2 regions of the Micromonospora sp. NPDC049366 genome follow, and region 2 is predicted to be linked to the other one. Evidence: riboswitches for the same ligand, from Rfam matches in the RefSeq annotation. Region 2 holds a riboswitch; the other holds the start of a gene.
What was found. A riboswitch is a leader RNA that binds a small molecule or an ion and turns the genes downstream of it on or off. The one in region 2 is predicted to bind cobalamin.
Positions count from the first base shown of each region.

Region 1: another riboswitch for cobalamin. It lies ahead of cobN (cobaltochelatase subunit CobN); the one in region 2 lies ahead of ACIBTV_RS25280 (ribonucleoside-diphosphate reductase subunit alpha).

Region 1 is NZ_JBITMV010000017.1:133,841-137,245, reverse strand. It holds gene ACIBTV_RS23795 (MBL fold metallo-hydrolase) at 1-585, opposite strand, end outside; cobalamin riboswitch at 923-1,051, shown strand; gene cobN (cobaltochelatase subunit CobN) at 1,452-3,405, shown strand, end outside.
Region 2 is NZ_JBITMV010000019.1:148,625-152,029, forward strand. It holds gene ACIBTV_RS25270 (DedA family protein) at 1-114, opposite strand, end outside; gene ACIBTV_RS25275 (MBL fold metallo-hydrolase) at 111-869, opposite strand; cobalamin riboswitch at 1,087-1,297, shown strand; gene ACIBTV_RS25280 (ribonucleoside-diphosphate reductase subunit alpha) at 1,430-3,405, shown strand, end outside.

The DNA.
Region 1 (3,405 bases), on a different contig from region 2:
CGGGCCGCGCAGGTGGGCCGGCGGCGGGTAGAAGCAGTCGCCGAGCAGCATGACCCCGGAGTCGGGCACCAGCACCACCGTCGAGTCGGGCGCGTGCGCGCCGCCGACGTGCCGCAGCCGTACGCCGACCGGCAACTCGTCCTCGTCGGTGAAGGTGCGGGTGGGCGGCAGGATCAGGAAGTCGTCCCAGGAGTCGACCGCCAGCGCGCGGGCCCGGAAGCTCGGCGCGAGCCTCGGATCGGCTCGCACCTGGTCGCGCAGATAGCGGTGGCTCCACGGTCGGGCCGCCTCCGCCCGGAGCAGGTCGGCGCCGGTCACGTGGCCCACGATCTCCACGTCGGGCCAGGCGACGGCTCCCCAGACGTGGTCCCAGTGGTGGTGGGTGTAGACCAGCCAGCGTGGCGGCGCAAGCCCGGCGGCGTCCAGCGCGGCCCGGATCTCCCGGGCGTGCGCGGGGCTCTGACCCGCGTCGATCATCACACTGCCGCGGTCGTCGGCCACCACGGCGACGCCGGCCTGGACGGCCTCCGGGTCCGGGTCGCCGGGGCAGAGCCAGACCCGGCCGGCGAGATGGTGGAAGCGCACCGTGCTGATGGCCGTCGTCCTCCCGCTCGGGCCCGGGCCGATCGCCCGGCGTCGGCCAGATCGTACGCGCGCGGGGTGGCGAACCGTGTCCCGCCAGCGCTGACGCCCGCCCCGGCCGCCCGCCGCGCGTCCTGCGTCGCGCGCGAAGCCGGACGCCTCGCCGCTGCCCCGGCCGGCGTGGGCGACGGACGGTTGGCATCGACGCCCGGCACCGTCCACACCGGCTGTTCGCGCCAAGCCATCGACTGTTGCCCATCGGTTGGCGGTGCGGTGACGATCGGGGCGCCGTTGACCACTGTCGGACGGGTGTGGCAGCATTCGCGGCCTGACGGCAGTGAAGGAAGCCGGTGCGATTCCGGCGCGGTCCCGCCACTGTCACCGGGGAGCGATCCCCCCTCGTGAGCCACGACCGTCGTGTGCGGTTGGAAGGCCGGGGGTGAGCGTCGATCCGGGAGCCAGGATACTTCGGCCGTCGGGATGTGACCCCAGGGCGTGGAGACCCGAGGAGGACCCGATGACGCACTGCGTCCGCAGCGCCGCCGGCCATCGCCGTGAACGGCCCGCACCCAGCACCGCACCCACGCACCGCCGCGCCGGCCGCCGCCGGCCCGGGCGACTCGCCGCCGACGTGCCCCGGCCCGCCGTCGCCGGCCCGGCACGGCCCGCCCGCGCCCGCGCGCGCCGATCCGCCGACGCGGCGACCGGCCGCCGCGCTTCCTGACGTCCACCGCGCCCGTCGACGCCCGTCGGCGGTGATCCGGCGGACGCGCGCGACCACGTCGCCGCCCGTCCGCTGATCCGCACCCATCCCGCCCCGTCCGGCGACCCGTCGGCCGGCTGGGGCGTCCCCTTCCCCGGAGCCTGCCCTGCGTACCCTGCTGCTCTCCACCGCCGACACCGACCTGCTGGCCGCCCGGGCCAGCGGCGCCGACTACCGGCTCGCCAACCCCGCCCGCCTCGACGCCGACGCCGTGCCCGCGCTGCTCGACGGCGTGGACCTGGCCGTCGTACGGCTGCTCGGCGGTCGCCCGGCGTGGCCGGACGGGCTCGCCGCGGTGCTCGCCTCCGGCGTACCCACGGTGGTGCTCGGCGGCGAGGCGGTGCCCGACGCGGACCTCATGGCGGCGTCCACGGTGCCGTCCGGGGTGGCCACGCAGGCGCTCGCGTACCTGGTCGAGGGTGGGCCCGCGAACCTCGCCCAACTGGCCCGGTTCCTCTCCGACACGGTGCTGCTCACCGGGGAGGGCTTCGCCGCGCCGTCGCCCACCCCCACCCACGGCGTGCACGGCGACCGCCCCGCGCGAGCGGACCGCCCGACCATCGGGATCGTCTTCTACCGGGCGCACGCCCTCGCCGGCAACACCGGGTTCGTCGACACCCTCGCCGACGCGGTCGAGGCGGCCGGGGCCAACGCCCTGCCGATCCACTGCGGATCGCTGCGCGGGCTGACCGCCGGCGACGGCCCGTACGACCTGCTCGCGCGCTGCGACGCGTTGCTGGTCACCGTCCTCGCCGCGGGCGGCACCGTCGCCGCCGACGCCTCCGGCGGCGGTGACGAGGACGCGTGGGACGTCGGCGCGCTCGCCGCGCTGGACGTGCCGGTGATCCAGGCGCTCTGCCTCACCAGCACCCGCGAGCAGTGGGCCGGCTCGGACGCGGGACTGTCCCCGCTGGACGCCGCGATGCAGGTGGCCGTCCCCGAGTTCGACGGCCGGATCATCACCGTGCCGTTCTCGTTCAAGCGGATCGACCCCGACGGCCTGTCGGTGTACGTCGCCGACCCGGAGCGCGCCGCCCGCGTCGCCGGGATCGCCGTACGCCAGGCCCGGCTGCGCGGGCTGCCGAACGGCGACAAGCGCGTCGCCGTCGTGCTCAGCTCGTACCCGACGAAGCACTCCCGGGTCGGCAACGCGGTCGGCCTGGACACCCCCGCCTCGGCGGTGCGGCTGCTCGCCCGGCTCGCCGAGGCCGGCTACCACCTCGGCGACGGGCCGGTTCCCGACGACGGGGACGCGCTGATCCACGCGCTGATCGCGGCCGGCGGCCACGACGTCGAGTGGCTCACCCCGGATCAGCTCGCCGCCGCGCAGGCCCGGGTGCCGGGCGAGGTCTACCGACGGTGGTTCGAGCAGGTCCCGCGGGGGCTGCGCGAACGGATGCGGGAACACTGGGGGGAGCCGCCCGGCGAGCTGTACACCGACGGCGGCGACGTGGTGCTCGCCGGGCTGCGCTTCGGCAACGTGGTGCTGCTCATCCAGCCACCGCGCGGCTTCGGCGAGAACCCGATCGCCATCTACCACGACCCGGACCTGCCGCCGAGCCATCACTACCTGGCCGCGTACCGCTGGCTGGCGGCGCCCGTCACGGACGGCGGCTTCGGCGCGGACGCCGTGGTGCACCTCGGCAAGCACGGCACCCTGGAGTGGCTGCCCGGCAAGGGACTCGGCCTCGCCGCCGACTGCGCCCCGGACGCCGTCCTCGGCGACCTGCCGCTGGTCTACCCGTTCATCGTCAACGACCCCGGCGAGGGCACCCAGGCCAAGCGCCGCGCGCACGCCGTGGTCGTCGACCACCTGGTGCCGCCGATGGCCCGCGCCGAGACGTACGGCGACCTGGCGAAGCTGGAGCAGCTGCTCGACGAGTACGCCACCGTCCAGGCCCTCGACCCGGCCAAGGTGCCCACCGTGCGGGCGCAGATCTGGTCGCTGGTGCGCGCCGCCGAACTGCACCACGACCTGCACGCCGACGAGATGCCCGACGCCGACGACTTCGACGACTTCGTGCTGCACCTCGACGGGTACCTGTGCGAGGTCAAGGACG
Region 2 (3,405 bases):
CGCGGCGAGCGCGGCCGCGCCGCTGACCGCCGCGCCGGTCGGCACCACCGGGACGACCGCGCCGAACATCACCACCAGCGCCAGCCAGCCCAGCGCGCCCAGGGTCGCCGTCATGAGCGGCGCACCGTCAGCGACCCGCCCGGGTCGAGCACGTGCACCCGGGTGCCCGGGGCGACGGTGGCCGCGTGGTGGGCGAACGCGTCGCCGGGAGGCAGGAAGAGGCCGGGACGGAATCGTTCGCAGCCGACCGGCCAGAAGGTGCCGAAGTGGATCGGGACGGCGTGGGCCGCCGCCGCGCGCCGCACCGCCTCGGCCGCGTCGGCCGGGTCGAGGTGGCCCGCGCCCAGCGTCGGACCCCAGCCGCCGACCGGGACCAGCGCGAGGTCGACCGGCCCCAACTTGGCCATCTCCTCGAAGAGTCCCGTGTCGCCGGCGAACCAGGTGCTGGCCCGGCCGTTGATCAGGTAACCCACGGCGGGCGCGCGGTGGCGGGACCAGGGGCCCCGGCCTGGATCGTGGGCGGCGGGCACGGCGGTGACGGTGAGCTGCCCGATCGTGGTCCGCTCCCCCACGGCCAACTCGACGCAGGGAACGGCGGCACCCAGCGCGCGGCGGACGAGGCGTCCCGCACCGGCCGGTACGACCAGCGGGGTGTGCGCGGGCAGCAGGCGCAGCGAGGCGAAGTCGAGGTGGTCGGCGTGCAGATGGGACACGAGCACGGCGTCCGGGGCGTCGGGCAGCCGCGGCACCGGCCCGCGACGGCGACGCAGGTGGGCGAGCCGGTCCCGCAGCAGCGGGTCGGTCAGCAGCCGGGTGCCCGAATCCTCGATCCAGACCGTGCTGTGGCCGTACCAGGTCAGCTCGACCACACCGCCACCCGCACCGCGTCCGTCACACCTGCCACCGTATCGGGCCGACCCGGGGACGCCCACCGGGGCCGCCGCGCCGCGCGGACCGGTCGGCCCGCGCGGCGGCGGACGGTCCGGTCGCCGCGCGGGCGGGCGTCGCCGTGACGAGGACCATTACCACGGACCACGACACGCCCGCACAGCATCTGGTGTTGCCAACTCGACCCGGCGCCCATATATGGTGTCACCCGCAGCTGGTTCGGCCGCCGGTCCACGGTGGTCGAGGCAAGAGGGAACCCGGTGAAATTCCGGGACTGCCCCGCAGCGGTGAGTGGGAACGACCGCCGTCAACGAAGCACTGGGCCGCGAGGCCTGGGAAGCGACGGCCAGTAGGCGACCGTGTGTCACGCCCGCGAGTCCGAAGACCTGCCAGCGCGCCGCACGCGTCGCGTGCGGCGGTCGGAGGCCGCGCGGGACGGCCGACGCCGTGAGCCGGCCCGGCACGCCGGCGTGCCGCCCGGCGGCCAGTGGCGTTCCCCTGCGCGTTCGTCGACCTCGTGGACAGGCATGAGGAGGGGGACATGGCGGCGACACGGGGCCACACGGTGGCCGAGCAGGACGTGCCGGAGCAGCGTCGGCAGGTGATGCGGGTCCGCAAGCGCGACGGCGACACCGAACCGGTGGACGTCAACAGGATCGTCCGGGCGGTGCAGCGGTGGGTCGCCGACCTGGACGAGGTCGACCCGCTGCGGGTCGCCACGAAGACGATCAGCGGTCTGTACGACGGTGCGACCACGACCGAACTGGACAAGCTGTCGATCCAGACGGCGGCGGAGCTGATCGGCGAGGAGCCGCAGTACTCGAAGCTGGCGGCGCGGCTGCTGGCGGCCTTCGTGGACGAGGAGGTCCGCGGGCAGGGCGTGGCGAGCTTCAGCCAGTCGATCGCGTACGCGCACGGTCTGGGCCTCATCGGTGACGCCACCGCCCGGTTCGTGGCGCGGCACGCCCGCGAACTCGACGACGCCGTCGACCCGGCCGGTGACCTGCGGTTCGAGTACTTCGGCCTGCGTACGGTCGCGGACCGGTACCTGCTGCGGCATCCGGAGTCGCGTCTCGTGGTGGAGTCCCCGCAGTACTGGCTGCTGCGGGTGGCGTGCGGGCTGTCGCAGACGCCGGACGAGGCGATCGGCTTCTACCGGCTGATGTCCAGCCTCGCCTACCTACCGAGCTCCCCCACGCTGTTCAACTCCGGGACCCGGCACACGCAGATGTCGTCGTGCTTCCTGGTGGACTCCCCGCGCGACGAACTGGACTCCATCTACGAGCGTTACCACCAGGTCGCGAAGCTGTCGAAGTTCTCCGGCGGCATCGGCATCTCCTGGTCCCGCGTCCGGGGCCGGGGGGCGCTGATCCGGGGCACGAACGGCCGATCCAACGGCATCGTGCCGTTCCTGAAGACCCTCGACGCCGGTGTGGCGGCGGTCAACCAGGGCGGCCGGCGCAAGGGCGCCGCCTGCGTCTACCTGGAGCCCTGGCACCCCGACATCGAGGAGTTCCTCGAACTGCGCGACAACACCGGCGAGGAGTCGCGCCGCACCCACAACCTGAACCTGGCGAACTGGGTCCCGGACGAGTTCATGCGCCGCGTCGAGGCCGACGGCGACTGGTCGCTGGTCGACCCGTCGGACGCCCCGGAGCTGCCGGACCTGTTCGGTGAGGCGTTCGACGAGGCGTACCGGGCGGCGGAGAAGAAGGCCGTCCGGACCGTCAAGGCCCGCGACCTGTACGGGCGGATGATGCGCACGCTCGCGCAGACCGGCAACGGGTGGATGACGTTCAAGGACGCGTCGAACCGGCTGTCCAACCAGACCGGTGGCGAGGGGAACACCATTCACCTGTCGAACCTGTGCACCGAGATCCTGGAGGTGAACAGCGACACCGAGACCGCCGTCTGCAACCTGGGCTCGATCAACCTCGGCGCGCACGTCAGCGCCGACGGCGTCGACTGGGAGAAGCTGCGGGCGACGGTCCGCACGGCGGTGGTGTTCCTCGACCGGGTGATCGACATCAACTACTACCCGTCGGAGCAGGCGGCGGCGTCGAACCCGCGCTGGCGGCCGGTCGGGCTCGGGCTGATGGGCCTGCAGGACGCGTTCTTCACCCTGCGGCTGCCGTTCGACTCCGCGCCGGCCCGGGAGCTGTCCACCCGGGTGCAGGAGGAGATCTTCCTGACCGCCCTGGAGACGTCCGCCGGGCTCGCCGAACGGTTCGGCCCGCATCCCGCGTACGCCGAGACGCGCGCCGCGAAGGGTGAGCTGCACCCGGACCTGTGGGGCGCGGAGCCCGCCCAGACGCGGCGGTGGGCCGCGCTGCGGGCGACGATCGCGGCGCACGGGCTGCGGAACTCGCTGCTCGTGGCGATCGCCCCGACCGCCACGATCGCCTCGATCGCCGGCTGCTACGAGTGCATCGAGCCGCAGGTGTCCAACCTGTTCAAGCGCGAGACGATGTCCGGCGAGTTCCTCCAGATCAACACCTACCTGGTCCGGGAGCTGAA